Regions from separate parts of the Cytobacillus pseudoceanisediminis genome, predicted to be linked through region 1. Evidence: predicted binding sites of a transcription regulator. Region 1 holds the regulator's gene; each other region holds the start of a gene.
What was found. The regulator LexA, encoded in region 1, represses DNA repair genes until DNA is damaged. The targets are predictions, from matches to a motif close to CGAACATATGTTCG.
Positions count from the first base shown of each region.

Region 1 (11,291 bases):
TTAAAGTTTGTGAATTTTATAAATCGAAATCACTTTTAATCCTTTAGAAACCCTTTTATATCAAGGTTTGTGTCCCTGATTACTTGCCAGTCTGCTTGTTCATGGCATTCATCATTTGGTTGATCTTCTTCTGAGATGGCTTCATGCCCATTTGCATCATCATCATTTTAAGCATTTGTTCATTAATTGGCGGATTTTTCTCCAGGTAGCTCATCATATATTTTCGAGCAATGAAAAATCCTAGTGCTACACCGGCAAGAAGCGCCAGTACACCAACTAGAATGTACATACCCATACTAACTTCCTCCTTCATGTTGTCTATCATACAGTGTACTAGACCAAAGGTTATTATACAATATTTGCTTCATTATTTCTCATATTTTAGACGAATTTTCTCTCTTTTATCGGTTTTAGCCACCCATAGCGCTTATGCTTGAGGTCAACAGCCAGGAAGGAGGACTCGCTTTTTCGCAGTACTTCGAAAAATACCGTCTCTGCCTCATAGCTGCCGGCCGCTTCTAAAACCAGGCTCCGTTCAAATACTTCAAGCTTCGCCCTGCTTCTTTTGCTCATCTCTATATAGTATGCACTTTTTTCTATTATAAAGTCCTTTTTTCGCTGCAGCTGCTGATGGATGTATTGATGCACTTTCAAACCCGGGATTGGCTTAGTCACAAAATCAATTTGCTTCGATAGAATAGACTTCATTTCACCTGACGAATGCTCATACTCTTCAAACAACTGAAAAAACATCCGCTCTCTGCCAAAATAATGGGCCGCAAATTCATCTTCTATTAAATACAATTGATAAGCTCTCATCTGGCCCCTCCTTCCGGGACAATCCATTTCTTTCAATTATAAGCAACCAAAAATAAGGAATGTGTCTGAAGATGTTAAAAACTTTCACTAATTTTGTCGAAAACGAAGAATTCAGTTGATTATGAGGATTCTTGCTGGGAGAACTGCTATAATAGCTGCTCAAAATATTTACTTCGTCATTTTCCCGCTTTTACTGAAATATAATCCTGTTTTTTTAAATATAAACCTATCTCACAAAAAAGGAAGAGCCTCTCAGCTCTCCCTTTCCGGTAAATATTATCCCTGCAGCAATGCTTTTACGCGTGCCACAACGTTTTCAACTGTGAATCCGTATTCTTCCATGATCTTCTCACCTGGTGCAGATGCGCCGAAGGTATCGATTGCAAGAACATCGCCTTCGTCTCCTGCATAGCGGTGCCATCCAAGTGAAGATCCCATTTCAATGGCAAGACGCTTCTTGACTGTCTTAGGAATTACGCTTTCTTTGTACTCTTTTGATTGAGCTTCGAAGCGGTCCCAAGCAGGCATGCTCACTACAGATGCATGGATGCCTTCGCCTTCAAGCGCTTTTTGTGCTTCAACAGCCAGGCTAACCTCAGATCCTGCAGCAAGCAATAATACATCCGCGTTGCTGTTGGAAGCTGGTGAAACAACATAAGCACCTTTTTGTACGCCTTCGTATGCCGCTGAATCCGTTCCTTTTAATGTAGGAAGGTTTTGACGGGTCAATACTAATGCAGTTGGCTTGTTTGTTGATTCAATTGCTGTTTTCCATGCAGCTGCTGTTTCATTTCCGTCAGCAGGGCGGACAACAGATAGGTTTGGCATTGCACGCAATGCAGCAAGCTGTTCTACAGGCTCATGTGTAGGTCCGTCTTCACCTACAGCGATACTGTCATGTGTGAATACATACGTAACAGGCAGGTTCATAAGTGCAGCCAGACGGATTGCCGGGCGCAAGTAATCAGAGAACACGAAGAATGTTCCGCCGAATACTTTTAATCCGCCGTGAAGGGCCATACCATTAAGTGCAGCACCCATTGCAAATTCACGTACACCAAACCAGATGTTGCGGCCGTCAAATGACTCAGCTGTAAAGTCGCCTGTACCTTTAATCATTGTTTTGTTGGAGCCTGCAAGGTCTGCAGAACCGCCAAAGAAGGAAGGCAGGTTTTGTGCGATTGCATTTAGCACTTCTCCGGAAGAAGCACGGCTTGCAAGGCTCTTTCCTTCTTCATAAACAGGGATGTCTTTATCCCAGCCTTCTGAAAGCTCGCCATTGATTGCCTGCTCCAGCTGTTTTCCTAACTCAGGATGCGCTTCTTTATACTGTGCAAAAAGGTCTTCCCATTCCTGCTGCTTCTTAGAGCCGCTTTCTACAACCTGCTGCTTGAAGTGATCATATACTTCCTGAGGAACATGGAAATCTTCTTCGAAAGTCCACTTATAGGCTTCTTTCGTTAATTTCAATTCATCAGCACCCAGTGGAGCGCCGTGAACATCAGATTTACCTGATTTGTTTGGAGAACCGTAGCCAATGACTGTTTTAACCTCAATCATTGTTGGTCGGTTTTCATCCTGCTTCGCTTCCTCAATTGCTTTTGCAATTTCGTGAAGATCATTGCCGTCTTCTACGCGGATATACTGCCAGCCGTATGACTTGAATCGCTGTTCAACACTTTCAGAGAAAGACTTATCAAGGTCACCATCAAGTGAGATATCATTTGAATCATATAGAACAACCAGTCTTCCAAGCTTTAAGTGGCCAGCAAGGGAAGCAGCTTCAGCCGAAACGCCTTCCATAAGGTCTCCGTCACCGCAGATGCTGTATGTATAGTGGTCAACAACATTGAAGTTGTCTTTGTTGTATGTTGCAGCCAGGTGGCGTTCAGCCATTGCCATACCAACAGCCATTGCAATACCTTGACCTAATGGGCCTGTTGTTGCGTCAACACCTGGAGTATGGCCATATTCAGGGTGACCTGGCGTCTTGCTTCCCCACTGTCTGAACTCTTTAATGTCATTCATGGAAACATCATAGCCAGAAAGATGAAGAAGGCTGTATAAAAGCATGGAGCCATGTCCAGCAGAAAGGACGAAACGGTCACGGTTGAACCATTCAGGATTTTTCGGGTTATGGTTCATGAAGCGTGTCCAAAGCGTATAAGCCATTGGCGCTGCACCCATCGGCATCCCCGGATGGCCGGAATTCGCCTTTTCAATGGCGTCGATTGATAAAGTACGAATGGAACTGATGGATAGTTCATCTGTGTGATTAAACATTCAATACATCCTTTCGAGTAGTAATTCTTTACTCTTTTAATATTATCGGGTGTCCTTTTTTTCACAACCAATAGGGTCAGGAAAAGGACAAAAAAGCCGGTTTGTTACTATATTGACACAAAAAGACCCGGCGTATGTAAAAAAAGCGGAGATAGCCGGTAATAGAAGTCATCTCCGCTTTCTATTAAAAGAAGGAATACAGCATTGTGTATCCCTTGCAATTATAATATTAGTGAAGGCGGTTTTTGTTTTGGAAGTCTTTTAGCTTTTTTGGAGTTACGTCATTTCCTTTCGGGTCAACGATTGTAACACCTTTAAGCGTGTTCAGCATGCCAGAGCGAAAAGTCTCCAAATACTCTTTACGGAGAGAAGTCTGTTCTTTTGCTTCTGCTTCTGTTAAACCTGATTCCTTTGCCTTCTTTGCCAGTTCATTAATTCGGGCAAGTTTTTGTTTTGGCAGCATATATTAAAGCTCCTTTATATCAAAAGTTTACCTTTGGATATTCTGATAGAAGTTTTTATTATACAATAGCTTCAGATATGGAACAATACTGAAACTCAACTGCCATCATACTAAAAAAGAACACTTTTGACAAGAAAAGTGCTCTATTCAGCAAGTGATTCCATATACTCTTTATACCTTCTGTGGACTGTTGCTTTTGAGATATTATAGCCAAAGCCTCTGAGTGTTGCAGCAATCTCTGCAAATGTTAACTCGTTTTTCCTTAGCCGGACAATTTCCTCTATCGGCACCTCTATTCTTTCCCTGCCGCCATTTGTTCCCTGATTGCTTAAGTTCTTCTCGGGGCGGTATCCCTTATCAACAGCCCGCTGCATGCCGCGTCTAATTTTGATGTTATGAAGCTTTCTCTGATATTCTTCTACCATCCCAACAATGTTCAGCACCATCGAATCTGATTCCGAAAGCTCGAGCTGGCCGTTATTCGAAATGCTGTACAGCTGAACTTCTTCCTTTAGGATGCAATGGAGTATCGCTATCTTTGCATTACCCCGCCCCAGCCTGGTTTCATCCTGAATGAGGACAACCTTGATATCCTTTTCTTTAATTAAGTCTAAAAGCTCCAATATACCGTCTCTTTCAAGGTCATATCCACTGGCCTGTTCGCGTATCACCTTGACTACTTCAAAATCATGCTTTTTCGCCAGATTCACCAGCTCTTCTTCCTGTCTTGAAAGGGACGTTTCCTGAGTATCCTTTGTTGTACTAACCCTGCAGTAAATAATTGCTTTCATAACTTCTCCTTATTCGTAAAAGTCTGAACTGGCAAGCTCTTTATAAGGCTCGTCATCCAGTGCTTTTACTGGAATAACAATTTCATCGCCCGGAAAAATCCTGCCTGCCGCTATCTCATTATTTTGTTCGACCCAATTAATAAATTGATCTGTAGACAGCGAATGTTCAGCCGAAAAACTCTCAGCAATTTCCCATAAAGAGTCACCTTCTGCAACAGTGACTTTCATAAACTTTTCCGTATCAGGTGTCTCTATCTGAATGAGCATAATAAACGATGCTGTCAGGCTTAAAACGAAGAGAATAATAGCATAAGAATATGATTTCCACAATTTTTTCAGCATGATATACCACCTCTAAAAGAATGTATGTTCGCATTTGATGTTTTTATTATAGACCGAACATTTGTTTTGTGTCAATAAAAATTCGAACTTATGTTTGTATCATATGGTAATTGATGCTATAATTGAGACAACAAAAACATACGAGGTGCGTAAAGATGGTGAAATTATCAAAAAGGCAGCAAGATATATTAGAGTTTATTAAAGAGGAAGTTAAATTGAGAGGCTATCCGCCTTCTGTAAGGGAAATCGGGGAAGCAGTCGGCCTGGCTTCAAGCTCAACAGTTCACGGCCATCTCGCCCGTCTTGAAAGCAAAGGGCTGATCCGCAGAGATCCTACTAAACCGCGCGCCATTGAAATTTTAGATCTGGACGAGTCTTCTCACATCCCTAAGGTCAGTGCAGTCAATGTTCCGATCGTCGGTAAAGTAACTGCAGGGCAGCCGATAACAGCCATTGAAAATGTTGAAGAATACTTCCCTCTTCCAGAAAGAATGGCACCAGCTGATGAGCATGTATTCATGCTTGAAATCATGGGGGAAAGTATGATTGAAGCCGGAATCCTTGATGGCGACTATGTCATCGTCAAACAGCAGAGCACTGCTAATAATGGAGATATCGTGGTTGCCATGACAGAGGAAGATGAAGCAACTGTCAAAAGATTCTTTAAAGAAAAAGACTATATCCGGCTTCAGCCGGAAAACTCTACAATGGAACCTATCATCCTTCGAAATGTTTCCATCCTTGGCAAAGTTATAGGTGTATACCGCCATATGCATTAATAGAATGATAAAAAGCAGGCAGCCACTGCCTGCTTTTTATTTTTCCAATTTTAAGAAGGTTATCAGTTCCTATTACCTGATGCTATTAGCGAAATCATACGAAAGTAACTGATACCTTTTCTGTTGGTACTAAGTTGCAGTCATGTATGACTATTTTATTATTCAGAAAATTCGGTATTTTTATGCATATTATTTTATAGCCACTTTCTATATAATGGTAATACACCGAGAATCAACCTAAGGTCGCTTGTCCAAAATCTCGACTTTAGGAGTGTGAAGAAAAAATGTTTTTGAACATTACCTTCGCTTTGTTGATTGGTGGGCTGGTCGGTGTCGTTGGACATATTCGGAAAGAAGGCAAAATGGTAAAACCCAGAAGGACAAAAAAATTCATCTATCTGGGGGTCTTTGAAGAAGTAATCATGGGGGCTTTAGCGGCTGTTTTTTTGGTCGTATCTTCAGATCCTGACTCTGCCTTAAAGGTAGTGCTCCTTGCGGTAATTGCAGGATTTGGAGGAGATGCACTGCTGACATGTCTCGATTTCCTAAAGATCAGACATAAAGAATAGAGAGATGCAGGGAAATACAAATTAGTTAAAACCTCGTTCACTTAGAAACGGGGTTTTTGTATTTTAGCTATGTAAAAACCCCTGCTCATGCAAACAGAGTGTTTTCGAATTTTTAAAGTAATTGCTCATGTAGTGTTCGTTGCTCCAAGGGATGTACCTGCGTACGAAACATAAATACTAATCCTTGCCGTTAGAAATCCTCTTTAACTATTTTTTCAAAACTGCTCCTTCTGCTGAACCAATGGGCAATTAAGTATAGTGAAACTAAGATAAAAAAGGAATAAGCAAAGGCCCAAAGGATTTTTTTATATAAGTGCAGCATTGGTGTTTTATATCTTTCACAAACCCTTGAAAACAGGACTAAACCGGCTAGCAACCATATTTATTCTTATCTTAGCTTTAGGGAATATTGTGACTGGCTTTATACCAGCAGATATAAATCTATTTTGGCATTCAATAGCAGCTCAACTTGACATGATAACTGTTTTGCCCGGTCTTTGGCTATACGCAAAATCTTTAGAAATTGGAAAACGCTGGACTCAATACTGTTTAGTTACATTACTAGTCATAGTCACACTCAATATGTTAATAATTTTCATCCCTATGCACGCCGGTCTATTGCAAAGGTTATTCTATTTAGTGATTTTCATATGGGGCACTGTACTGGCGTTTATTTTAAGTAAATGATTTGTTGCCACGCCTTTATCGCCTGAGCTCTTAATTCTTATTCTTAATTTACGCCCCCTGCCTTGGTTAAATTAGTCGTCTAACACAGAATCCTTACTCTTAATATTTCTCGGGGGGAACCTAGATATTTCAACTCGTTACACCAGACCTTTTTTAAACCAAAATATATATATCTTTACAACATAAAGAAGAATCATGTTGGTAATTAATCCAAAGAACCAGTTCCAGTGAATATAGTGATACAATGAACTAAATTTTTCGAGAAGATAGGAGTAAGTTGTTATCCCCATTGAAAATAGTAAGTAGTACAAAAATGTTCTTCTTGTCCCTTTTTCTTTTGGATAAAAAAGTATAAAAAACACCGCAATTGTAGGATAAACAATATAATGCAATGAAAAGCTCATATTTGTCGCTTTATTAAATTCTCTATACGGAAACTCAACTAATCCAAATACCAATTGTATATATTCATGTATCCATGCTATTGCTTGAACAAGTATAAAGGTTATCCAAGCTAACCTTTTACTTTCGGTTGGGATGTATCTTAACAACAAGTACAATGATAAAATCTACGAACATATTAAAATCAGGACTTCTCTGGTCATTTTAAGTCCACCAAAATTAATCTTTTAGAAAACCATCGATAAAATTTATCATTTATATATAGAGAAATCATTACTGTTACTAGTGTCCAATACCATTTCCATTCGTGGTACTCAACCAGTTTGGTTTTAGATTCTAATACAGCCTCTAAGAAGGTAAAAAATCCAGCAAAGAAAACATAATACAATAGTGAGCCAAACCCTTTTTTCTTCCTTGGAAAATACAAACTAAAAATAATGGCGACTACCGGGAATAGGAAGAACTCAAAGGAAAAACTAGTCCTATTATATAAATTTGCCTTAGGGTACAATTGAATCGGATATTCAATCCAACCCATTTCTACTGCTATTAAACCGGCTGGCCATGTAATGACCTGCAGAAATAAAAAGATAACCCACGCTTCTCTAACCTTGTCTCTCGGCACTAGAAGCTTGAGGCACATGATACTTAGTATTAATACCCCCAATATAATCCATCTTTCAAGATTCATTTAAGTCACCTTTCATTGGAATTATTTAATACTATTTGTTCACATAATTTAAAAAATCGATACTTAAAATTTCATCATGCTGCCATTTGTTTGGCTTCATATTTTTGAAGTCTGGGCCATGTTATTTGTTATGGCAATCGACACAAACAGTATCCATGTTATCTTCACCAAACGCTAAGTCTGGATGAAGCTCGAGCTCCTTGATATGGTGAACAAGCAACTGGATCTTCCTGCCCTTACCACTCTCACTGTATTCATTTGTTTCAATGCTTAAGCGCCCCTTCCGTTTACATTCCTGGCATTCATAGTTATCACGCTTCTTGATTACTACTCGTAGCTTCTTCCATTCCACACTGTTATAAAACTACTCATAATGTTGCCTGAAAATTACGATTATTTTTGGGAAGGTATAAATTTGGTTTCTTTTTACATCATTTTAGGAATCCATGTTACTTTAATAATTGATGCCCTTAATTTTGGAAATTTGGTATAATTCAGAAAAAGGTGTGATAAGAGTGTCACTTGCCTATTTGCTAACTTTTATTCCTCTTTTGATTATTGGTACGATAATTTCAAGATTTGAAAACCTCTCAGCTAATGCAAGGGTTTTTCTTCCCATATTACTTGTAATTCCAATTTATTACTTAATAACTAAGATTCCTGGAACCGATTATAGAATTAAAAAAGGTTACGGAATTACATCGATAGGCTTGATTGTTGTATTTTTTTCTTACTATGAACTAAGGTTCTTGTGGTAATTTTTTAAATAATTTACCCGAAAACAAAGACCCCTCAACACCAATGGTGTCAAGGGTTTACTTTTTAATACATGCTCAGGTACTGCTCGCGCTCCCATGGATGCACTTGCGTACGGAACATATCCCACTCAATTTCTTTCGCTTCAATGAAGTGTTCGAAGATATGGTCGCCTAGTGCGGATACGATGACTTCATCCTTCTTAAGCTCATCAAGGGCAGCAGCCAATGTAGCCGGAAGATCCTTGATGCCTTCTTCTTCACGTTCCTGCTTGTTCATTACATAGATGTTGCGGTCTACAGGTGCCGGTGGAGTCAATTTGTTCTTGATTCCGTCAAGACCAGCTTTTAGAAGTACAGCCATAGCAAGATATGGGTTAGCAGCAGGGTCAACGCTGCGAACTTCAACACGTGTGCTTACACCGCGTGAAGCCGGGATACGGATAAGCGGTGAACGGTTTTGAGCAGACCATGCAACATAGCAAGGTGCTTCATAACCAGGAACCAAGCGCTTATAAGAGTTAACGATTGGGTTTGTTACAGCAGTAAATGCTGTCGCATGGTTAATGATACCTGCGATAAAGTGGCGAGCATCTTCACTTAATTGAAGATCGCTTGTTTCGTTGAAGAATGCATTTTTGCCATCCTTAAATAATGAAACATTACAGTGCATACCTGATCCGTTAACACCGAACAGCGGTTTTGGCATGAATGTCGCGTGCAGGCCGTGCTTGCGGGCAATTGTTTTAACAACAAGCTTGAATGTCTGGATCTGGTCACAAGCTGTTAATGCATCCGCATATTTGAAGTCGATTTCGTGCTGTCCAGGTGCAACCTCATGGTGGGAAGCTTCAATTTCAAAGCCCATTTCTTCAAGCTCAAGCACGATATCGCGGCGGCAGTTTTCACCAAGGTCAGTTGGCGCAAGATCGAAGTATCCGCCATTATCGTTCAGTTCAAGAGTTGGCTCTCCAGCCTGGTCAAGCTTGAATAGGAAGAATTCCGGCTCAGGCCCTAAGTTGAAATCAGAGTATCCTAACTCTTCCATCTCTGCCAAAATACGTTTTAAGTTGCTGCGCGGATCGCCAAGGAAGGGAGTTCCATCCGGATTGTAAATATCACAGATCAGACGTGCAACTTTTCCTTTTTCTGCTGTCCAAGGGAATACCACCCATGTATCAAGGTCTGGATATAGATTCATGTCTGATTCTTCAATACGCACGAAACCTTCGATTGAAGATCCGTCAAACATCATTTTGTTATCAAGCGCTTTTTCAAGCTGGCTGATCGGAATTTCTACGTTCTTGATTGTTCCAAGAATATCCGTAAACTGTAAACGGACGAATTTTACATTTTCCTCTTCTGCAATACGCTTAATGTCTTCTTTAGTAAACTTTGCCACTGGTAGTTCCTCCCTTAAAAAATTACATGAGTGATTTATTTTTTGCTCTGTTAATGTTTCTCTCAGAAATCCAAGACAATATCAACGAGCTTAAAAACGGCGTTTTTAATGGAAAAAGCGGTGCATGTTGCCTTGCCTCAATGATGAGCGATTAAACCGGCCTGCCTGCACAATTTCCTTGCGAAGAAGTTTCCGGATTTCTTCATCTGATAGATCGCGTCTCGCTTTTTCTGCCTGCTTATTCAAGTTTTCAGTTATCGCTTGCTGTTCTTTCACGAAAAATAGCTGCTTGATCCCAGCCATGTTCACGCCTTGATCAATCAAATCTTTGATTTCCAAAAGGACATCGATGTCGTTTAAGGAAAAAGCCTTCTATTTCCGTCAGTTCTAGCTGGAGAAATTAATTGGTGCTCTTCATAGTAGCGAATCTGCCTGGCGGTCAGGTCAGTCAGTTGCATGACAGTACCAATCGGGAAAAGCGGCATGGAACGTCGAATTTCGCTTCCAGTCAACTATTTCTCCCCTTTTCAATTACTTCTTGAGATTATTATATGTAATGTCAGATAATCTGTCAACTATATGTTAGCTTTTATAACATGATTTTTTCAAAAAATTTTTGCCTTTCATATTTTCATATAATTCTCTGTAAAGCAACAGAAAAGGACAACTAACTATGTAGCTGTCCTTTTTAATATTCACCTAATTTATTTGGACTAAACCTTTTTCCAGCAATTGGTCCAGCGCGATGCATACAGCCATTTTCACATGTGAATAAGTCAGCCCGCCCTGAACATAAGCAACATAAGGCGGCCTGATAGGACCATCAGCGGTCAGTTCAATGCTTGCACCCTGAATAAAAGTCCCAGCTGCCATGATTACATCGTCTTCATATCCAGGCATATAAGCAGGATAGGCAGTTACATGTGAATTAACAGGAGATGCAAATTGAATTGCCTGGCAAAACGCCACCATTTTTTCTTTATCATCAAATTGAACAGATTGGATTAAATCAGTTCTATTACTGTCCCACTTTGGGTTGGAGTTCATGCCAAGCCGTTCAAGAAGCGCTGCTGTAAAAACAGCCCCTTTCAGCGCCTGGCCGACAACATGGGGAGCCAGGAAAAAGCCCTGATACATTTCCTGAAGGCTGTAAAGGGACGCACCCGCTTCTGCACCAATTCCCGGTGAAGTCATTCGGTAGGAGCAGACTTCCACCCATTCCTTCTTCCCGACAATATAACCGCCCGTCTTTGCAATCCCGCCGCCAGGGTTCTTGATGAGCGACCCGGCCATCAAGTCTGCCCCAAC
Region 1 is NZ_CP097349.1:2,063,498-2,074,788, forward strand. It holds gene M5V91_RS11090 (YneF family protein) at 80-295, opposite strand; gene sirA (sporulation inhibitor of replication protein SirA) at 382-819, opposite strand; gene tkt (transketolase) at 1,096-3,102, opposite strand; gene M5V91_RS11105 (DUF896 domain-containing protein) at 3,332-3,565, opposite strand; gene M5V91_RS11110 (YneB family resolvase-like protein) at 3,709-4,356, opposite strand; gene yneA (cell division suppressor protein YneA) at 4,366-4,698, opposite strand; gene lexA (transcriptional repressor LexA) at 4,854-5,477, shown strand; gene M5V91_RS11125 (DUF4257 domain-containing protein) at 5,762-6,046, shown strand; gene M5V91_RS30440 (CBO0543 family protein) at 6,871-7,293, opposite strand; gene M5V91_RS11130 (CBO0543 family protein) at 7,335-7,826, opposite strand; gene M5V91_RS11135 (HNH endonuclease) at 7,948-8,178, opposite strand; gene glnA (type I glutamate--ammonia ligase) at 8,649-9,983, opposite strand; partial or broken gene M5V91_RS11145 (MerR family transcriptional regulator) at 10,089-10,495, opposite strand; gene M5V91_RS11150 (methionine gamma-lyase family protein) at 10,683-11,291, opposite strand, start outside.

Region 2 (11,291 bases), 940 kb from region 1:
CGGATTAACTCCTGCAGAAAATGAGTGGACAATTGAATCGGATGAACCAGATAGCATTGACCGAAGAGGCTTCAATAATGTAGATCAAGCACTTCAGGAATTATAAAAATTGTCCTGATTTTCACTTTTTGACTTTTGAGCTATATTAAATTTAGAATATTTTGTCTATAATGGAATTGTATTAGGAAGGAGTGAAAGGGATGGCTGTTAATGCCTATCTTAATTTCGAGGGAAATACACGTGAAGCAATTGAATTTTATGTAAAGGCTTTTGAACTGGAAATGCCTGAGATTTCAACTTTTGGTGAATCACCGCAAAATCCTGAATATCCTCTTCCAGAGGAAGCAAAGAATTTGGTCATGCATTCAAGCCTTAACATATGCGGCAGTAATGTTATGTTTTCAGATACTTTTCCCGGTATGCCATTTACAGTAGGAAATAACATTAATCTCGCAGTTGTCATTAATGACCTGGATAAGCTGAGAAAGTATTTTAACAATCTGCAGGCAGGCGGCACAGTAACAATGGAGCTGCAGGAAACTTTCTGGAGCAAGAGCTTTGGCCAGTTAACAGATAAATTTGGTGTAAACTGGATGTTCAGCCACGAAAGTGAATAAGATACATAGACAAAAATGGAGGCATGAGGCCTCCATTTTTATTATTCATCCAGCAAATGATGAAGCATCCTTTTCTTATCATCAAAGAATTGTTTCATGATGCGGTAATGATTCGTTTCCTCCAGCTTCTTTTCTGAAATGCCTTCCTCGCTGAATTCATATATCGCTGCCTCCGGATAGGCCATAATGATCGGAGAATGTGTAGCGATAATAAATTGTGAGTGTTCCCTGACCAAATCATGAATTCTTGTCAGCATGGACATTTGCCGCAAAGGAGAAAGTGCTGCCTCCGGCTCGTCCAGGATGTAAATCCCATTGCCGCGAAACCGGTGAAGAAACGTAGAGAAAAACGCTTCTCCATGAGATTGCTCATGTAAAGAACGGCCTCCAAAGGAGTCGATTACTTTTGGTGCGCCACCTTCCCGATCCATTTCCTCAATATTAGAAGCGACATTATAGAAACTCTCTGCCCTTAGAAAAAAACCATCAGACGGCCTATCTATGCCTTTTATCACCTTGAGATAATCTCCCAGCACAGAATGCGAATCGAAGGTTGAAAAGTTAAAATTGAAAGATCCGCCTTCTGCATTAAATCCTAGTGCAACCGCTACTGCCTCGAGCAGTGTCGACTTTCCCATTCCATTCTCTCCAATCAGAAAGGTTACTTTCGGGTGGAAAGGCACCTCATCCATGGTTTTCAAGCTGGGAAGGTTGAAGGGATACTGATTGAAGGAAGGAATTTCTTCTCTTTTAAGGCTAATACCTCTTACATAATGTGAACTTAATAGATCCATAAAAATACCTCATATATTTTATAGTCAGCTATTTGCCATCAGGGCTGAAGCCAGCCTTGGATACACCTAATTGAATGGGTGCATCTTGAAATTCCCGGTCCAGCATTTTAAGAACCACTTTATATGCAGATGGACTATACCATTTCTCCAAACCAAGCTCATCAAAGATCTTGCGGATTCCAAGTCTCTCAGTCCTGCGTCCGCCGCTTCCATCCCCCATCCAAAAATCGTCAATTGTAACTCGATTTGCAATAGACTTAAGTTTTGCAGGAAATTCTCTTGAACAAGGCAGTAACGGGGCTATTGTTGCTTGAGTTATAATTCCTGCATCTTTTATGTCTTTTAGTGCAGCCATTCTTGCCGGGATGGGAGGGGCCGCTGGTGCAAATGCCTTTCTGACTTCTTCTTTGTCTGTCTCGATTGTCATGGAGATTCTGATACTATCTCCGAATTGCTGAAATAAATCAATATCCCGCTTCACCATAGGAGAACGGGTTTGTACATGTAAAAAGTCAGGCTGATTTTTAAGCATAACTTCCAATAAACTTCTTGTCAGTTTTGAGGCATATTCAATCGGCTGGTAAGGGTCTGTGGAAGAGGACATAAATAAAGCAACTTTTCCCCTCTTTTTAGCTTTAACCAATTCTTTCTCCAAAAGTTCGGCCGCATTTGATTTTATATCAATCCACGCACCCCATTCCTCTTCACGAAAAATGGAAACAGGAAGCTCCCTAACGTAGCAATATTTGCAGCCAAAGGCACAGCCCGCATAGGGGTTCAATGAATGAGTAAAGTTGTCAATTGCACCTTTGGCAGGTGTTAAGATACTTTTTGATATGATTTCTTCAAGATGTATATTCAGGATAATCACCAAATCGAATGTATGTTCTGTCTTAAAAATAACACCGTGATTTCCTGAAGTCAACAATAAAGCACTAACTGCTTAAATAAAAAATGCCTGCCCCACTAATGGGGCCAGGCTTTGCAAAATTACAGCCAACGCTCTAATTGTTCATTTCTCTATATTAAGTTCCGCAAAATGTTCGATATGGCATGCCGGATGGCTCTGGCAGCTTGCAGTATTCTTCCTGTTCTATTGTATAGGCATAAGGATCCTTCAGTGCTGCAAGAAGCTTTTTCATCACGCTGTAATCCCCTTTGGTAACAGCTGCTTCAAGAGCTTCTTCAACTCTGTGATTCCGGGGGATGACGGATGGGTTGCTCTTCCTCATTAATTCATTCACTGCTTCTTTCGATTCCTTTTGCCTGTTCAGCCTTTCCTGCCATTGTCCATGCCAGTTTGCAAATTCTTGATCATCAAATATCGAAGTTTCCTCAGGCTTGTCTAATGTTAATAAACGGAAGGTGTTTGTATAATCTGCTCCAGACTTCTGCATCATCTTTAGAAGGCTGGTAAATAGGGCTTCATCTTGTGCTTCTTCATTAAAAAATCCGAGTTTTGCCCTCATCCCTGCAAGCCAATGGTTTTGATAAATTTTATTGTATTCCGAAATTGCATCCTGGGCTATATTTACAGCATCTTCCTCATTTTCATGCAGCAGGGGCAAGAGGGTTTCAGCAAACCTTGCCAGATTCCATCCGCCTATATAAGGCTGATTTCCATAGGCATACCGGCCTTCTCTGTCAATGGAACTAAATACGGTTGCCAAGTCATACTTATCCATAAAGGCGCACGGACCATAATCGATGGTTTCTCCGCTAATTGTCATATTGTCGGTGTTCATGACTCCATGGATAAAACCTGTTAGCTGCCATTTCGCAATGAGTGCAGCCTGACGTTTGATCACTTTCTGCAAGAGTGTCTTGTAAGGATTTTCATCGCCTTTAATTTCTGGGTAGTGGCGCTGAATCGTGTAATCTGCCAGTGTTTTAAGCTCATCAGCCGGCCTCCAATTTGCCGCATATTGAAAAGTGCCCACCCGTATATGGCTATCAGCCACTCTTGTCAGTACAGCACCTGGAAGCTCAGTTTCCCGGATAATCGCTTCACCTGTTGTTACAACTGCCAGACTGCGGGTAGTGGGAATTCCCAGAGCATACATGGCTTCGCTGATAATGAATTCTCGGAGCATCGGGCCTAGAGCCGCCCGCCCATCTCCCCCGCGTGAAAACGGAGTTCTGCCGGAGCCCTTCAGCTGAATGTCCACCCGTTTATCCTCAGGAGTTATCTGCTCGCCGATCAGCATGGCCCGGCCATCTCCAAGCATATTAAAGTGTCCAAACTGATGCCCTGCATAAGCCTGAGCAAGAGGTTCAGCGTCTTTTGGAACTCGAGAGCCAGAAAGTACCTCAATGCCAGTTTCGCTTGTCAATGCATCAATGTTTAGTCCCAAAAATTTCGCCAGTGGCTCGTTAAGGATCACCAGCTCAGGTGATTGTACAGGATTTGGCTTTACTTTTGAAAAGAATGTCTGCGGCAGCCGTGAATAGCTATTATCAAAATTCCATCCGGTTTCATTAATAGTCGTCATTCTATCTCCTTCCTGTCTGCATGGATTTAGTGTCATTTTCATTTATTATACCCTTTCCGGAGAAACATAGCGGTCTTAATAATCTTCTCTTTTTGTATGTAAAAAAACCTGACGGCCGGGATCGTTAAAATTCTCCAGCAGTCAGGCCTACTCAATCTTATTCACGATGCTCAAACGTTTTACAGGCTGTTTCCTCTACATCATCAGCTTCTCGGCCATTTTGGCCAATCACATAAATAGAGTCGGCAACGCACTTATCACCTTCAGCCCAATACTTGCAGTTCTCAACATTACATAAAACTTCTACTTCCATTCTTGGCCACCTCCTTTTGGATTACTGATCAATACCCCTTTTCCAAGTGAATTAACCATATGGAATTTAATTCCACACACAGGTGAAATGGCTGGGCTGCTGTTATTTGGAGAGAATTAGGCTTCTTAGTTTTATCGTCATTTCTGGAGAAGTTAGGTAAACAGATTCATCTGTAATATACATGAAGGCGCTTTTTTCATTGTCTTCTCCAAGCCACAAATGAATGCCGTGAGAAGGAAGTTCTCCTTTATATTCTACTGCTATATCATACTCAGGTTTACTAATATCTGCATTCCCTGACTGTTTTACAGCAGATGTTATTGCCTTTTCAAATACAGCGATCGATTTTCTATCCTTGAAAGAAATAAAACTTTCTTCATTAATTCCGCCTAGACCCTCCGATTTTGAAACTTTGATTTCTCTGACTTCCTCATCCAGCAGAACCATTGTTTCAGCTGATTGACAGCCTGCTATCATTGCAAAAGAAAATACCATGAATGTGCATAATAAAAAAGCTTTCATCCTCATCCCTCAAGTTTAAAATTTAGGCTCTTTTCGTATAAATTGTTGTTTTTTGCTTATCAATGCTGTCCGTTGATTTCCGCTCCAGGCTGCTCGCTTTCCGCGGGGCGGGCGGTGAGCCTCCTCGACGCTGTGCGTCTGCGGGGTCTCACCTGTCCGCTACTCCCGCAGACATTGAGTAAGCTCCCTTGAGTAAACACCGCACGAAGAAAATGCGAATGCATTTTCAAGGATCTCGCACCTTCCGCTACAATCAACTCAGTAAATATAATACAAAAAGCAACAAACCTTGTGAAAAAAAGGAGGATGGACCGCTTGCCCATCCCCATTTAGAATTCAGTTATTATTTTCAAGATTCTTTGACACAAACGCATCAAGCAATTCACGCACTTCATCTGTAGACCTTGTGTTCATCAATTGATTTCTTAGTGCACTTGCCCCTGGAAATCCTTTGGCATAGATCTTGAAAAAACGGTGAAGAGCCGTGAACGGCCGCAGCTCTAAATGCGAATATTGATCATGAAGATCCATATGCAATCTTAAAAGGTCCAGCAATTCCTCACTGCTATGATCTTTCTTCTCCGTTTCAAAAGCAAATGGATTATGGAATATGCCGCGCCCAATCATAACTCCATCAATACCGTATTTCTCGGCCAGCTCCAAGCCCTTCTGACGGTCAGGAATATCTCCATTGATCGTCAAAAGGGTATCTGGTGCCACCTGGTCGCGAAGTTTCTTAATCTCCGGGATCAGCTCCCAATGCGCAGGCACTTTGCTCATTTCGTCCCTTGTACGCAGATGAATGGAAAGATTAGCAATGTCCTGCTCCAAAATGTGTTTCAGCCAGACCTTCCATTCGTCTACTTCCGTGAAGCCAAGCCTTGTCTTTACACTTACCGGCAAACCTCCTGCTTTGGCTGCCTGGATCAATTCAGCTGCCACTTCCGGGCGGCGGATCAGGCCGCTTCCCTTCCCGTGCTGTGCCACATTGGGTACAGGACAGCCCATATTGATATCCAATCCCTTAAAGCCCAGTTCCGCCATCCCAATACTCATTTGCCGGAAGTATTCAGGCTTATCCCCCCATATATGGGCTACAATTGGCTGTTCATCCTCTGTAAAAGTCAAACGCCCACGCACACTATTAATCCCCTCAGGGTGACAATAACTATCTGAGTTTGTAAACTCAGTAAAAAACACATCAGGTCTGGCTGCTTCACTCACCACATGGCGAAAAACAACATCCGTCACCTCTTCCATTGGTGCCAGTATAAAAAATGGCCGCGGTAACTCACGCCAAAAATTATCTATCATAGTAAAATTCAAATCCTCTCAATATGGGAAACCAACTTTTAATCCCAAAATTAAAAAGCAGAATATCCCTGCTTCTTTTACACTTATACCATGCTTAAGCACTTTTTATCAAACTGATTAAATAATGTAAATTTTAACTGCACAATTTTTGTACAGCTAAAATATCTCCTGCTGGCATCCATCCCATTAAACAGTATTCCACTGGCTGAGTAAAAAATAAAGCTTTGCTAAAACATCCTAAAAAACAGCAGGGATTAACAGAAAAAAGACCCCGAAACCGCAAAAATATTTTTTACGAAATCAGGGTGGATCAGCAAAAGCTTATGTTTGGGTTACACGTTTAAAACAAGTTGTGTCACACTCTCCACGTGTGCGGTCTGCGGGAACATATCCACAGGCTGTATGCCATTTACTTTATATTTGGGGCTCAGGACCGAAATATCCTTTGCCAATGTAGATGGGTTACATGAGACATAAACCACTTTCTTGGGCTGGACTTTTAAAATAGTCTTTAACAGCTGATGATCAAGTCCTGTTCTTGGCGGATCGACGATAATAACATCCGGACGCCATCCATCTTTTGTCCATTTAGGAAGCCATTCCTCTGCTTTGCCGACAACATATTGGGCATGTTTAATTCCATGGCGGGCAGCATTTTTCTTTGCATCCTCAATGGATTCCCTGATGATATCCATGCCGCGGATTTCCGCTGCCTGATCGGCTACCCATAATCCAATCGTTCCGACGCCGCAGTATGCGTCAGCTACTTTTTCCTTGCCGGTTAAAGCCGCTGCTCTTTTGACTTCATTATAAAGCTTAACGGTCTGTTCAGGGTTCAGCTGGAAAAATGTCCGTGCAGATAGTTCAAACTGCAAATCTCCGAGTGTTTCCTGGATAAAGTCCCTTCCGTCCAGATTCATGGTTTCCTGTCCAAAAATAAGGGAGGTTTTTTCACCATTCACATTTTGGATGATTGATTTTACTTCAGGAAGCTCGCTTTTGATTTTTCCTATTATGATCTCTTTCTTTGGAAGCTCTTTTTGAGTTGTGATCAGTACAATCTGAAGCTCTCCTGTCTGGATTCCCACCCTGGCAACGATTGTTCTTACTATACCCTTTCGGCTTCTTTCATTATAGATTGGGATTCTCAAATCCTGGAGAATTCGTTTCACTGTTTCAGTCGCCTTTGTTGTTTGCGGATGCTGCACTGCACAGTGCTCAATATTAATCAGGCGGTGCGAATTCATGCCATATAATCCGGCAAGCACCTTCCCGTCTTTTTGGCCAACCTGGAACTGGCTTTTATTTCTGTAGCTCCACGGATCTTCCATTCCAATGGTTTCTTTGATATCCAGCTTCTCGGGATTCAGCTTAGTATGGCGTTCTAAAGCTTGAATAATGATATCCCGTTTCTCCTTCAGCTGCTGATCATACCGGAGATGCTGCAGCTGGCAGCCTCCACACTCATGATATACCGGGCATGGCGGCTGAACACGGAATTCCGATTTTTTACGGATATTTTTTATTTTGGCCTCAGCAAACTTTGGGTTTACCTTTGTTGCTTCTGCTGTGATTTCCTCGCCAGGCAGTGCTCCTGGAACAAATACGACTTGCCTTTTAAAATAACCGACACCTTCCCCATTGATGCCAAGCCTTTTGATTGTCAGCGGGAATGTTTGCTTTAGTTTTAATTTAGCTGTTTGTTCTTGTTTCATGGTGCTTCATCACTCCAAATTACTCGATACTCCTCCACAAATAAAGAGAAGCATAGCTCAAATAAGGATCCCAGCTCTTCGAGAATGTCTCCATTTCCTCAAGAGTCGGTTTCGCTTCTAATTTATATAGTTTTTTTAAGGCATTCTGGATGCCAATGTCTGCAGCTGGAAAAAGATTTGGCCGGCCCAGCCCGAACATCAAGAAGTTTTGAACAGTCCAGGGTCCGACACCGCGCAATTTGATAAGTTTATCATAAATTTCTTCATCTGAAAGGTTTTTAAGCTCGTCAAAGTTTAAATTTCCCGAGGCCGTTTCTTTTGCGATGCCAATTACATACTCAGCCTTTCGTCCACTGAACTGCAGCTCTCTTAATTCATCCACTTTCAGTTCTGCAACTTTTTCGGGAAGCGGATAAAACCACACTCCATCCTTTTCGAATCCAAATGCTTTTACAAACCGTTCTGTTAACGTGTGTGCGAAAGCAAGATTAAGCTGCTGGTGAATAATGCATTTTAATATACAGCTATACGGATCAAAATCAAGAACAATTGGAGTACCATAATGAGCATCGAAAATTGGCTGTAATTCTGTGTTTTGAAAATGTTCGTGAATCCTCTCAAGAGGCAGATGCCATTGAAAAATTTCCGATAAACGCTCTGCTGCTTTTTCTTTAAAAGCGCCATCAGTTCCGGTTATTAAAAATTCTGGCTTATCAGTTGTACCGATTGCTTTTACATTTGCAACAACTGGATGTTGGCCGAGCAGCATAGGCACTTTCACAGACCGATTTTCTATATCAACCTGATTAAGAGGGTCATTCGAAAGCCTGTCCAGTACCAGATCAAAATTATAAGGTCCTTCTACCTGAATCTTTTCCAAGAAGAATCCGTCCTTTATCATTTTCCCCGATTATAGCATTTTTTGCCGTTATTTTACTAAAATTGTTGGACTATATACAAAATAGACCCTGAAAAGTTGGGTCTATTTCATGCAATTTATAAATTCCTGCAGTGTTACCGGCCGAAATTGGGCATTTACCGGCCATCTTAAAAAAATATCGGCCAAAGCACATAATTTACCGGCCTAATCTTAAGTTTTACGGCCAATATCACTTTGTTGTGCCCATCCAAATTTTTTATCGGCCGAAACTATCGTTTATCAGCCAAATCTTGGATTTATCGGCAAAATGTCCAGCTTTAACGGCCTACCACAATATTTATCGGCCAAACATATATTAGTACAGCATCCGCTCCCCAATTGCCTGTTCCCATGTCAGATCATCAAGGCTCTTAAAGGTGTACCCGCGTTTTTTCAGATCCTGTATGGCCTTTTGGAGAGCATCGGCATTGTCCTTTGAAACAGTATGCAAGAGAAGGATACAGCCTGGATGGATCTGACGCATAATATTGTCGTAAGAATACTGCCAGCCTTTCTGCCGGTCTGTGTTCCAGTCGACAAAGGCCAGTGACCAGAATACATGCGTATAGCCTTCCTTTTTAGCCAAAGCCAAAGTGCGTTCGCTGAAAATGCCTCGAGGCGGCCGCAAATATGCCATATGCTTAACACCTGTAAGCTTTTCGTTTTCAGCACGGACCATTTCAAGTTCTTTAATAAATTTCTCATCGCTCACTCTTGTCATATCAGGATGATGCCAGGAGTGATTGCCTATGATATGCCCTTCATCCGCCATCCTCTTTACAAGATCGGGTGCGCTTTTTAAATAATGTCCTGTTACAAAAAAGGCAGCAGGAACATTTTCCTTTTTCAGAACATCCAAAATTTGCCCTGTATAGCCGTTTTCATATCCATTATCAAATGTTAAATAAATGTCTTTTTTGCTTGGATCGCCTTTATAATAGGAGCCATGTCTTTCAAGCAGTGAGTCGAGCGGCTTTCCTGCTTCGGCAGGCACCTCATTTTTTGCTTTTTTGAATCCCCAGTGAACCGGCGAATTGCCATAATTCGCATAAGCTGTTCCGGAAAAAAACAAAATAAAAACACTCAGGAAGATACTTAATTTTTTCATCTGAGCTCCTCCAATATTTTTTTCTTAGTGTTTGTGAATGAAATAAAAACATTCGCAGGGATCATTGGCAAAAAAATGCACAAAAAAGAGAGGCCGCAAACAGCCTCTCTCCCGTTCATCTATTAGAATACACGCTCTTTGAATTGAGCCAATTTCTCAAGTGAAGATTTATCTACATCCCTATGAAGACTGTTCCCGTGGGAATCCATCGTCACAACTGCAGTAAAGCCTTCAACCTTAAGGTGCCACATAGCTTCCGGAATACCGAATTCCATGAGGTCCACGCCTTCAACCGACTTGATGCAGTCAGCATAATATTGTGCAGCACCGCCGATTGCATTTAAGTAAACGCCGCCATGTTCCTGAAGTGCTTCCAATGTTTTTGGCCCCATTCCGCCTTTACCGATAACAGCACGGATGCCGAACTTTTTCATGATATCTCCCTGATATGGCTCCTCACGAATACTTGTAGTCGGTCCAGCAGCTTTTACATGCCACTTGCCGTCTTCGTCCTTCATCATGACCGGGCCGCAGTGGTAAATGACCTGCCCATTCAGATCGACTGGTGCATCATGGTCCATAAGGTGATGGTGGATGGCATCGCGGCCCGTGTACATCATGCCGTTGATCTGTACCACATCACCAACCTTAAGGTTGCGGATCTGTTCTTCAGTAATCGGCGCCTGCAATGTTACGATGTTTGTTTGCTCTGCTGTTTCTGCTGCTGCCGCTGTCTCTAGTTCAGCTTCAGAAGCACCAAAGTCGATGTGCTCGCCTTCCTGATACATCCATTCATTAATTTCGCCTGTTTCCATGCTGATGGCTGCTCCTAGGCGGCGGAACGCCCAGCAATTATAGGCAACAGATACGAAGAAGCTTGCCGGAATACGGTTCATAACACCGACTTTACAGCCTAAAAGCGTGGTTTCCCCGCCGAAGCCCATTGTTCCGATTCCTAACTCATTTGCATTCTCCATCACGTAATCCTCGAGTTTGCGGAGATCTTCATTAGGATTTACATCATCTACAGAACGGAACAGCTGCTCTTTCGCCAGGTCATAGCCTGAAGAGCGGTCTCCCCCGATGCCGACACCGATAAAGCCGGCGCTGCATCCCTGTCCCTGCGCCTGGTATACAGAGTGCATGATGCATTTGCGGATTCCATCTAGGTCGCGTCCAGCTCGGCCAAGGCCTTCAAGTTCGCAGGGAAGGCTATATTGGATATTTTTATTTTCACAGCCGCCGCCTTTAAGAATCAGGCGGGCGTCTATATAATCTTTTTCCCATTGTTCAAATTTAATGACAGGTGTTCCGTAGCCAAGGTTGTCCCCGCTGTTGGCGCCAGTTAAGGAATCAACAGAGTTCGGGCGAAGCTTTCCGTCCTTAGTTGCCTGGGCGATTGCGTTTTTGATTGCTTCCTTCATGACCAGCTGGTTAGCACCGACTGGCGTCTTGATTTTGAAAGTCGGCAATCCGGTATCCTGGCAAATTGGCGAC
Region 2 is NZ_CP097349.1:3,005,008-3,016,298, forward strand. It holds gene M5V91_RS16140 (DUF5634 family protein) at 1-106, shown strand, start outside; gene M5V91_RS16145 (VOC family protein) at 201-617, shown strand; gene M5V91_RS16150 (AAA family ATPase) at 659-1,411, opposite strand; gene M5V91_RS16155 (SPL family radical SAM protein) at 1,440-2,282, opposite strand; gene M5V91_RS16160 (protein adenylyltransferase SelO) at 2,437-3,903, opposite strand; gene M5V91_RS16165 (DUF1540 domain-containing protein) at 4,061-4,216, opposite strand; gene M5V91_RS16170 (YhfM domain-containing protein) at 4,319-4,738, opposite strand; gene M5V91_RS16175 (tRNA dihydrouridine synthase) at 5,075-6,052, opposite strand; gene rlmD (23S rRNA (uracil(1939)-C(5))-methyltransferase RlmD) at 6,385-7,767, opposite strand; gene M5V91_RS16185 (DNA-3-methyladenine glycosylase family protein) at 7,787-8,668, opposite strand; gene pdaA (delta-lactam-biosynthetic de-N-acetylase) at 9,003-9,794, opposite strand; gene M5V91_RS16195 (fumarate hydratase) at 9,917-11,291, opposite strand, start outside.
Region 2: a site for LexA is predicted at 2,288-2,301, ahead of M5V91_RS16155 (SPL family radical SAM protein). Genes of this name have one in related genera too.

Region 3 (9,185 bases), 700 kb from region 1:
AGCAGCTAGGCTATTTTCTAGCTCTTTAATAAGGTCATTTTGATCTGTTTCTTCAGGAGTATTAAAATCAAAGTCTTTTGTTAAACGAAAAAACTTTTCAGGATCGTCTGGAGAGATATTATTAATGAACTCATTCGTTAATGCACTCTCAGTAAACATGGGGAGGTCACATGTGCCTTTGTTCTTTTTTGCAATGCAGACATAATGCTTTGATTTTCTTGCTTTTTTATAATAACCAGAGAGGGAAGATCCACAACGAGCACATTTTAACACACCAGAAAAATGGAATGGCGATGTTGCTTTCTTTCCATCGGTAGCTCGAATTATTCTCATATTTTGAGCTGCCTCGAAAACTTCGAGATCAATAATAGGTGTATGAGTAATATCTTCAGATACAATGGCGTCCATCTTCGAATTGTTGGCCCATCTAAGCTTTCCAGCGTATACAGGATTTTCGATCATTCTGCCAATAGTTCTAATGTCTTTACTAATTCCAAATTGATTTAGGTATAAGGTAATTGACCTCATACCCTTTCCAGAAGTGTACATACGAAAGATTTCTTTTACAAATCTTGCTTCCTCTGGATTAACCTCTAACAAACCATCTTTTAAATTGTAACCAAAGGGAGCTTTACCACCATTTCTTTCCCCCATATTTGCCTTCTTGGTCATATTTATTACAACTCGTTCTGAAATGGTTTCTCTTTCCCATTGTGCAATAGCAGCAACTAGTGTAATTAAGAATCTACCCATCGCTGTGGTCGTGTCAAAAGGTTCAGTCACTGATCTAATTGCAATTTTATTTGCATCAAACAATTGCAGCAGCTTATCCAAATCACTTACTGAACGAACCAATCTATCAAGCTTGTAAAATACTACTACATCAAACTTTCGATCTTTTACATCTTTGATTAGTCTTTGCATGGCTGGGCGATTTAAGTTTTTAGCACTATATCCTTCTTCGGTATATATATCATAAACGTCCCAGCTTTGTGATTTGATAAAGTTAATTATATTTTCTTTCTGAGAATCGATACTATATCCTTCTCTAAATTGTTCATCTGTTGAAACACGGGCATAAACTGCAGCTTTCATTTTTTCACCACACATCTCTTTTCATTCTTTTCTGTATTTGCATTAATCTTTCTATACAGAGCTCTGGTGTTACTTTAAATAAACTTGTCATCTGGTCTATAACATAAGGATCCTCCAGGTCTATAAAATGAATCATGTGGTGGGGAATTGCTGCATATCTGGTAAAATGGTAAGAATCTCTTTCCTGGAGTTCCTTGAATGCTTTTGGCATCATTAGCTGATTTCCAGCATGCCTTAAAATGTGACTAAGCTCATGGAAAAACATTTCACGCTGTATTGACGGTAACACTCTGTTATCAACCGTAATTCCTCTATATCGGCCAACGATTTCATAAAAAGATGATCGAGGCTTTCTGTGAATGTATATATCGCATTTTCTTGCGATAACTTCCTCTTTAATATGTTCTGGCTTCACGATTCCTAATCGGCTATAAAAATCTGTAACCCAATCTTCAAGTGCTGTGGTGGGATAAAGGCGGGTTGTTGCTTGCATAATATGCCTCCTTTTGACATTATTATACAAACATACGTTCCCTTCTGCAATATGATTTAAAACCTAGTGTATTGGATATTATTATTTCTTATGTGATATAGGCTCATTTTTTATAAAACTAAAGCACCTATCCAGTTCTTGGTTTAGGTGCTTACTTATCTTCTTTATTCCTCTGTTTAGCCTTATGTGCAACCCATTCAAAGTGATTGCGGATATCCTCCACATCTTCAGGAGTAAGCTTTTTCCATTCTTCTATGTCAAAAAACCCAATCTGTTCAATGCCGTATTCCTTAACTAGCCTGGTTATTTCTGCAAGGGAGTCAAATGTTTCATCTAAATCAGAACCTTTTGAAATACTAGATCTACCAAGTAAGTAATCAACAGATACTTCAAAAAAGTCGGCTAATTTTTCTAATGTTTCAGTATCAGGACTCCGATTTCCATTTTCATATCCGGATATTGATACATGAGTAACATTTATCTTATCAGCCAATTGCCTTTGCGTAAGTTTTTTCTCTGCTCTTAATTTTTTTAAACGGGCACCTAACACATGTCTTCACCTCTCATGTAATTATAATTTAACTAATCGTTAAACGGAATAGGTAGGATACTGAAATACATAAATTTAACTAAATGTGAAATATTTTGTTGACTTTAACTTACGGTTAAATTAATATGTATTTAACAACAAGTTAAATGAGAGGTGAGTTAATGAATCTCGACAATTTAAGGAAACTAAGAGAACACAAAAATATTTCATGTAAATCAATGGCTGAAAAGTTGGATGTGTCGTTTCAATATTATTGGATGATTGAAAATGGCAAGCGTGGTCTCTCATATGAAATGGCTATTAGAATAGCCAAGATCTTAGGAACAACTCCGGATAAAATTTTTTATCCACCAATTTAACTGCAGGTTAAATTAAGAAGCGCAAATCTAATGTAGCAATAACGGACAATCAAAACCACATAAACATTATTAAGGAGGCGATTTTCCATGATCAAAGTTCCAGCTGATAAATTGGCCCAGGCGGTAAACAAATATTTATTGCCTGGACTGCTCAGGAGTCTTTCTGATCAGCAAAAGGAAGCCAGAAGTGAGAAGGTGGCCAATTCAAAATGAGCAGCCAAACACTTTACCCTGGTGAACAAAAGCGTTTGAGAAACGGCGTAACGCAAAGGGTCTATAAGCTTTCACGTAATAAAGATGAATCATCGAAACTCTTTTCAGCACTTTACCGGGATATAAAACACAGATATAACGTCAGCAGCTACAAAGAGCTTACCCGGGATGAAATGTTGTCAGTTATCAACTTCATTGAAAATTGGAAGCCTAGGAAGATTTCTTAATTAAATATTAGCAAGATTTTCCTTTGAAAAGTATTCCATTTTGGAATATAAGGAGGTGATCAATTACATATGAAATTCGGCGCGATATTAAAGGCGTGTCGGACACGGGCTGGATTCAGCCAGGAAGAATTAGCAGAAAAACTATTTATCAATCAGTCTGACATCTCAAAATACGAATCTGATAGAAAAGAACCAACAATGTCGCTGTTTCAAGCATGGATGACAAACACTCAATCTCCAGAAGTAGCTGTTGCATTTATGTATGGACTGGACGGGATTAATTTAATTCAGCAACTAATGCCGATAATTGGAGGATGGATAGCATGGTTTTAACTAAGAAACAGAAATTAGATCAATTGATCAGCAAGCTAAAAAGCCAAGGTGTAAAAATTGATTGGGCTGCTAAATTCAAAATCTCTAAGGAGGGTTAATTAGTGGATCTAGGTTATGTCTTTGCAATGATTCTTGGAACTCAGCTTGTGTTTATCATGGGTATTCTGATTGGGGATTTTACTGCTACAGAAAGGCGCGTGAAAAAGTGAGCGAAAGGAGAGAGAAGTATTTCGAAATGGGATTGCAAGCAAAATCTTTGGCTGAACTTCATAAGCAATACCCGAAGCAATTCACTGCAGAAAATGTTCTTACCAGTTTGTTAGAAGTCTATGAAGAGATAGGATTTAAAACATTAAACAAAAAGAAAAAAGCAGCAAGCTCACCACAGCTCACTGCAAGATAGGGAAACAAAAAAGTTGATTAATTTCATATTAGCATATGGCTAATACTCTCAGCAAGAATCTGACTTGCTGAACATCTTATTAAATTTTATGCAAAGGATGGACAAGTTATGCTCTTTTCAGTTGATTTTTCTATCCAAGTGAATGAGAACTTTCAAACAGTGCACTGGGCATTCATTCCTGCAGAAAGTGTCTCTGAATGTAGGGAAGTGGCTCAGGAAATTAAAGATAGTCTTCCTGAAAGTAAAAATCATCATGTTCACATTTTTATTGAACATTGATGCGATCATTTAACGATCATTCAAGTGTGGTACTTCCAAACTGGCTGCTCGAAATAGAGCAATTGCTCCCCGAGCATCTTTTTTTAGACCAAGTGCGGAAATATTTAACTCGCTATCCAGATTACAAGTTATTAAAAATTAAAGATGGTTTTGCTGTTTGCGAAAGACTAAAGGGAGGATAAGAAAATGGCTAAATTTAGAATGATCCACACAGACTTTTGGGATGATCCTAAAGTAGTTGAGGAAATGACAGCAGAAGATAAATACTTTTTCCTTTACCTGCTGACTAACTCTAATACTACTCAAATTGGAATCTACCAAATTACAAAAAAACAAATGGCATTTGACATGGGGTATTCCCCAGAAAGCGTCAATGCCCTTCTAGATCGGTTTATTAATCACCATAAATTGGTCCTCTATAACGCTGAGACAAGGGAAATTGCTATCAAAAATTGGGGGCGCTACAACTTCAATCGAGGAGGAAAGCCAGTACTCGATTGTGTGAGGGCTGAACTTAAAAATGTGAAGGATATTTCCCTTATCTCATTTGTAGGTGAACGAATCGAGAAGGAAGAGATCAAATTCATTTACGATTCGTTCACGATACGTACTGAAAAAAATGGTAAAAAAGTGAAACCTTATTAGATCAAGGTTTTTACGATACGTCCACGATAAGTGGACAAGAAAAAGAAGAAGAAGAAGAAAAAGAAGAAGAAAAAGAAAAAGAAGCAGCTAATAGAGCAACGCTCATTAATCAATTTATTTCTCTAAGAGGCCATGGGTTTGCCCACTCTCCGAAAGATGAGGATGCTGCTGCTGAAATTCTCTCGACCGTTCCTCTGGATGAAGCTCTTTCACTACTTAAGCAAAGGTTTGACACCTTTGAGCCTAAACATCATCGAGATCGTATTAACAGCCTCGGCTACTGTGTTGGATATATACTCGATAAATTCATGGAAAATCAAGGTGAAGGGGATGCGAATAATGAGAAACGATCAAAGGTTTACAAGCATGGATCAGGTTTTGGCAGACCTGCACCAAAAAATGCAGAACAGGCCATCAGAGAAGCAGAAGCAGCAAGAAGAGCATGGGGCGGATAATTATAATTGCACAGTTTGTAAAGACACTGAATTTATTCTTTACAAGAATGAAGATGGCTATGATGTTGCCAGGCCGTGTGATTGCCGAGAAAGAAACGCATGGAAAAGGCGATTTAAAAACTCTATGATTCCGGATGAATTTACGAATGCAAATTTTGAAAATTACCAGCGTCTATCACAGGAACAAGAAGCTATGTATCAATCAACCTTTGATTATCTTAAGCTTTTTGAAATTGAAACTGACACAGAAGGACGTAAAAAGAAGAACATTCCGTCTTGGAATTTCGGTTTTGTAGCTGTTTTTGGTGAACAAAGACTAAAGGAATTGCCATCTTCTGAAAGGCCTGCGGTTAAACAAAAACATAATAACTACGGGATTGGTAAAACGCATTTACAAGTTTCTTTGGCTAAGAGGCTAATCAAAGACGGGTTCAACGTTGTGATCGTTTCTGATGTTATGTTCATGGAACAATTGATGCAAGCAAAAATGATGAGTGATGAAGGTGAATCTTATAACCAATTGCTGAGAAACGTTCTAAATGCAGACGTTCTTATCTGGGATGACATTGGAAAAGTGAACTGGACAGAACCAAGAGAAAGAATGTATTACACCATCATCAATGAGCGATATAGATCTCAGAAGCCAATTGTGTTTAATTCAAACGAAGATCGAGGAAGCCTTGCCGAAAAGATAGGCTATGCAGCTGCAAGCAGACTTATAGGTCAAGCAGATGAATTTTTGTTAGAAACTGAAGGTACTGACTGGCGATTGAAGAAGGGAGCAAAAAAGCATGTGTAATTTATGCAATGGCACACACGTTATTCATGAGGTGGGCAGTTTTTCAATTGTTTATCATAACTGCCCCAACTGTGGACCAGCACCGGCTCAGGATAAAAGGTTTGAGGAGTTTTGCCAAAGAATCTCCATGAGAAAAGCAGAACTTGAAGGCGCAAGACTTGTGAAAGAAGTGAGTTGATGGGTTTTCGGAAGGAATCTCTTCTAAGGGACGCCAGGAGGAAAACAGTGATTGTTCTTGAAGAGTTGGACTTTATTTGGGATGATGCTGAGCTCGTTGTACTCAAGGATTTATGGGATAGAGAATTTAGCATTACTTGGATTGGAAATTATTTTGAAAGAGATCCAGATGAAGTCTTGCTTGCTCTCATTCACCTTGCTCGACAAGATCTCATAGACAGACGGAAAACAGGCTTAAAAGGAGAGTAAACCATCAACAAAATCTGTAGTGAGGTAACTCAATGGGAAAAAATAGCCAGTGTTCATGTTGTGGAAAATCATTTTTGGTGACAACTGATGAAGTTTTATATTGTTCGGTTGAATGCCAAGAAAATCACAGCATTTTTAAGATAAGTGAAAGGGATGTAAAGTGGGTGTGCTGACATGGATTTATCAAAGGCTACTAATCAGCAACTTTATGATATTGCAAAAGATGAATACGCCAGAATGAAAGATCGTTATGCTGCAGCTAGGGAGCTCCAGTCAAGAAATGAGGAGGCAGGTGTATCAGATGGCAAACAAAATTAAACAGAAAAGACGTTTGGGAAAATCACTTGCCCGTCGTCGTAAGGAAAGATTAGCCAGAGCTTGGAGAAATTTATTTGTATCTGCTGGTGTGCTGAAAGGATAAACAAAATTTGTATTAAGTTTCCTAATAACAGGAGGTTCGTAATGAGAGAAATCAAATATCGTGGCTTAGAGGTTTTAACTGGCGATTGGGTGCATGGTAGCCATGTAAAAACAGGTGCCGGAATGCATTATATCCTCCCGCAAAATTTAATCGGTGGTTCCGTTCAATATCATGTTGATAAAGAAACGGTAGGGCAATATATCGGCCTAAAAGACAAGAACGGCAAAGAGGTTGTTGATGCTGATGTTGTAAAGTGGACTCGAATTTCATATACGGATTGCAGTAGAAACGAAATCCATGAAACAGTTGAAATAGTTGGTCGGATTTATTGGCATGAAACGATGTGGGCAGTTAAGGCAGCCAATGGAGCAGGATATTTATTAATGCCATACTACCTTGAAACTGATGAATTTGAAGTAATCGGTAATATACACGAAAATCCTGAGCTGTTAGAGGTGTGAAGCAATTAGATCTATTCTCCTTCGCCCTGGAAGATCAAATCATCGATCTAAAGCAGGGCGAGGAGATGGAGTTCTTCAGAGGAAAAGAACGTCTGCTGGTCCGGAAGCATGAGAAGTACAAGGACGTTTGTTTTTATCAGGGGTCAGATTTCTCTGGATATGCCCTCCACATTGATAAAAAAGGTATATCTGGTGGATTAGATATCTTTGTAGCAAGCATTGAACGGTGGCTGGATGGCCAGAGCTGGAGGGAAACAAAAGAGTAAAGGAGGTTCCTAGATGGATGCAAAAGATAGAATTCCTCCAGAAGAACAAAAGCAATATGTATTGCTGAAGAACACCTCACCTCATTATGAAAAGCAATATGGATGGAAGCCAGGTATTGTTTTAAAACGGATTTCTAAATGGTACGGCAGTAATGGTTTGGGCAGACATTTAAAGCAGACATACTTTGTTCCTGCTGATTCTGACAATATCTATGGTCATATTGCGTGGAATGATCACGTTGAGGAAATTACGGGTCAACTTAAATTGGATATTTGATTAACAAAATAAGTATTGTGTTGCGAGTAAGGGCTGAAAGGCTGTAGGAGAAATTGATTTGCCCTTACTCTAAAAAACACGAACCTATATAGGATTGAGCAAAGGTCAGAAATATGGAGTCTGAAGTGGAAGAGCCCTTGCTCACATAGGTATGATGCCGGGCTAAATTGCTTTATGCATTCTTGACAAAAAGAAGCCGCAGGCTCGCGGCAAGATTCTAGGGTATTGGAATGTGTGCCCTGTATTATATGCCAATAATTCAAAAAGGGTGCGAGCAAGGTCCGGAATCTTATGGGGTTAAAGAATGGGGTTGTGTCCTTGCTCGGTATAAATAAACTTTCCATTTAATTGCAGAAGTATACATTTGACATAAACTACGAAGTAAAAAAGACGAGTTTCCCCGTCTAATTCTTTAGTTTATCAAGCTTGTCCGAGATAGATTTAAGAATAATATTCTTCTCCTGTTGTATCTTTAGAATTTTAATTAGGAACCAAACAATAAACAAAATAGGGGCTATGGATAATAAAAGTGGAAGGATTGTCACAAGAGTAGCAGTCATTAAGTATAATTCTCCTAATGTTTTTGGATAATTATACCACATGGAGTAGTAGGGCTGTTCAAATAAATATAAATAAATACTTAATGGTGCGGGGCTTTTGGAAAATAGAATAAGCAATCAGTTTCATTTACCTTTTTTCTCAGCTCTAAAAGTCAAAATAACAGCTAAGAACCATAAAGCTGCCAAAATACTTGGAACTCCAAGTGATACGAAATATATATTTGTTAAAGTGTATTGATCAATCCAATTGAGCATGATATCACCTCTGAAGATACGAGTAAGGGCAGAAACTTTTTCAATGTGGAAAACATGAAAGGGTGCCCCTACTCTGATGTACAGCTTGCCCATTATTTTTGGAAATATACGTATAGGCTGCGAGCAAGGTCCGGAATCTTAAGTGGGTTGATCTATGCCAGTTGGCCTTGCTCGGTATAAATAAAATTTCCATTTAATTACAGATATATACATTTGACCTATATTGCGAAATAAAAAAGAGGCATTAGCCCCCTAATAAACTGGATAAAACACCACTAAGTTCAAATAACTTTGTTGAAACTCTAGAAAATCCAATAGTAAGACAATAGCCTATGTAAACAAGACTAAAAGCAATTATAGCTAGTAGTGCTAGTAATGTAACTTTGAATTTTTTCTCAAATTGATTATCCACTTTATCCCTCCAAGGTTCCTAACTATCAACATTGTATTATATAGACAAACTTTTGGATAGCAGGAATAAGGTGAGGGGTTTTAAGTCGCAGTTCGATAAAGATCTGAAATAAAAAATTCCCCTAGTTAAAGGGGAAATCCGTAGGTAGACACGAATTGGAAGTTCTTACTTCATCACTATATGCCCAGGAAGTTTATGTGTGATAAAGAAAAAGAAAACAAAATGATAGAAGTGTATCCATTTTTGAAAGGTTCAA
Region 3 is NZ_CP097349.1:2,764,902-2,774,086, reverse strand. It holds gene M5V91_RS14880 (recombinase family protein) at 1-1,095, opposite strand, end outside; gene M5V91_RS14875 (ImmA/IrrE family metallo-endopeptidase) at 1,100-1,588, opposite strand; gene M5V91_RS14870 (helix-turn-helix domain-containing protein) at 1,740-2,138, opposite strand; gene M5V91_RS14865 (helix-turn-helix domain-containing protein) at 2,300-2,497, shown strand; gene M5V91_RS14860 (hypothetical protein) at 2,585-2,710, shown strand; gene M5V91_RS14855 (ORF6C domain-containing protein) at 2,707-2,937, shown strand; gene M5V91_RS14850 (helix-turn-helix domain-containing protein) at 3,007-3,270, shown strand; gene M5V91_RS14845 (hypothetical protein) at 3,476-3,673, shown strand; partial or broken gene M5V91_RS14840 (replication protein) at 4,139-4,499, shown strand; gene M5V91_RS14835 (ATP-binding protein) at 4,937-5,851, shown strand; gene M5V91_RS14830 (hypothetical protein) at 6,077-6,277, shown strand; gene M5V91_RS14825 (hypothetical protein) at 6,452-6,595, shown strand; gene M5V91_RS14820 (DUF3983 domain-containing protein) at 6,579-6,698, shown strand; gene M5V91_RS14815 (YopX family protein) at 6,740-7,159, shown strand; gene M5V91_RS14810 (hypothetical protein) at 7,156-7,425, shown strand; gene M5V91_RS14805 (hypothetical protein) at 7,439-7,702, shown strand; gene M5V91_RS14800 (hypothetical protein) at 8,762-8,929, opposite strand.
Region 3: a site for LexA is predicted at 1,616-1,629, ahead of M5V91_RS14875 (ImmA/IrrE family metallo-endopeptidase). Genes of this name have one in related genera too.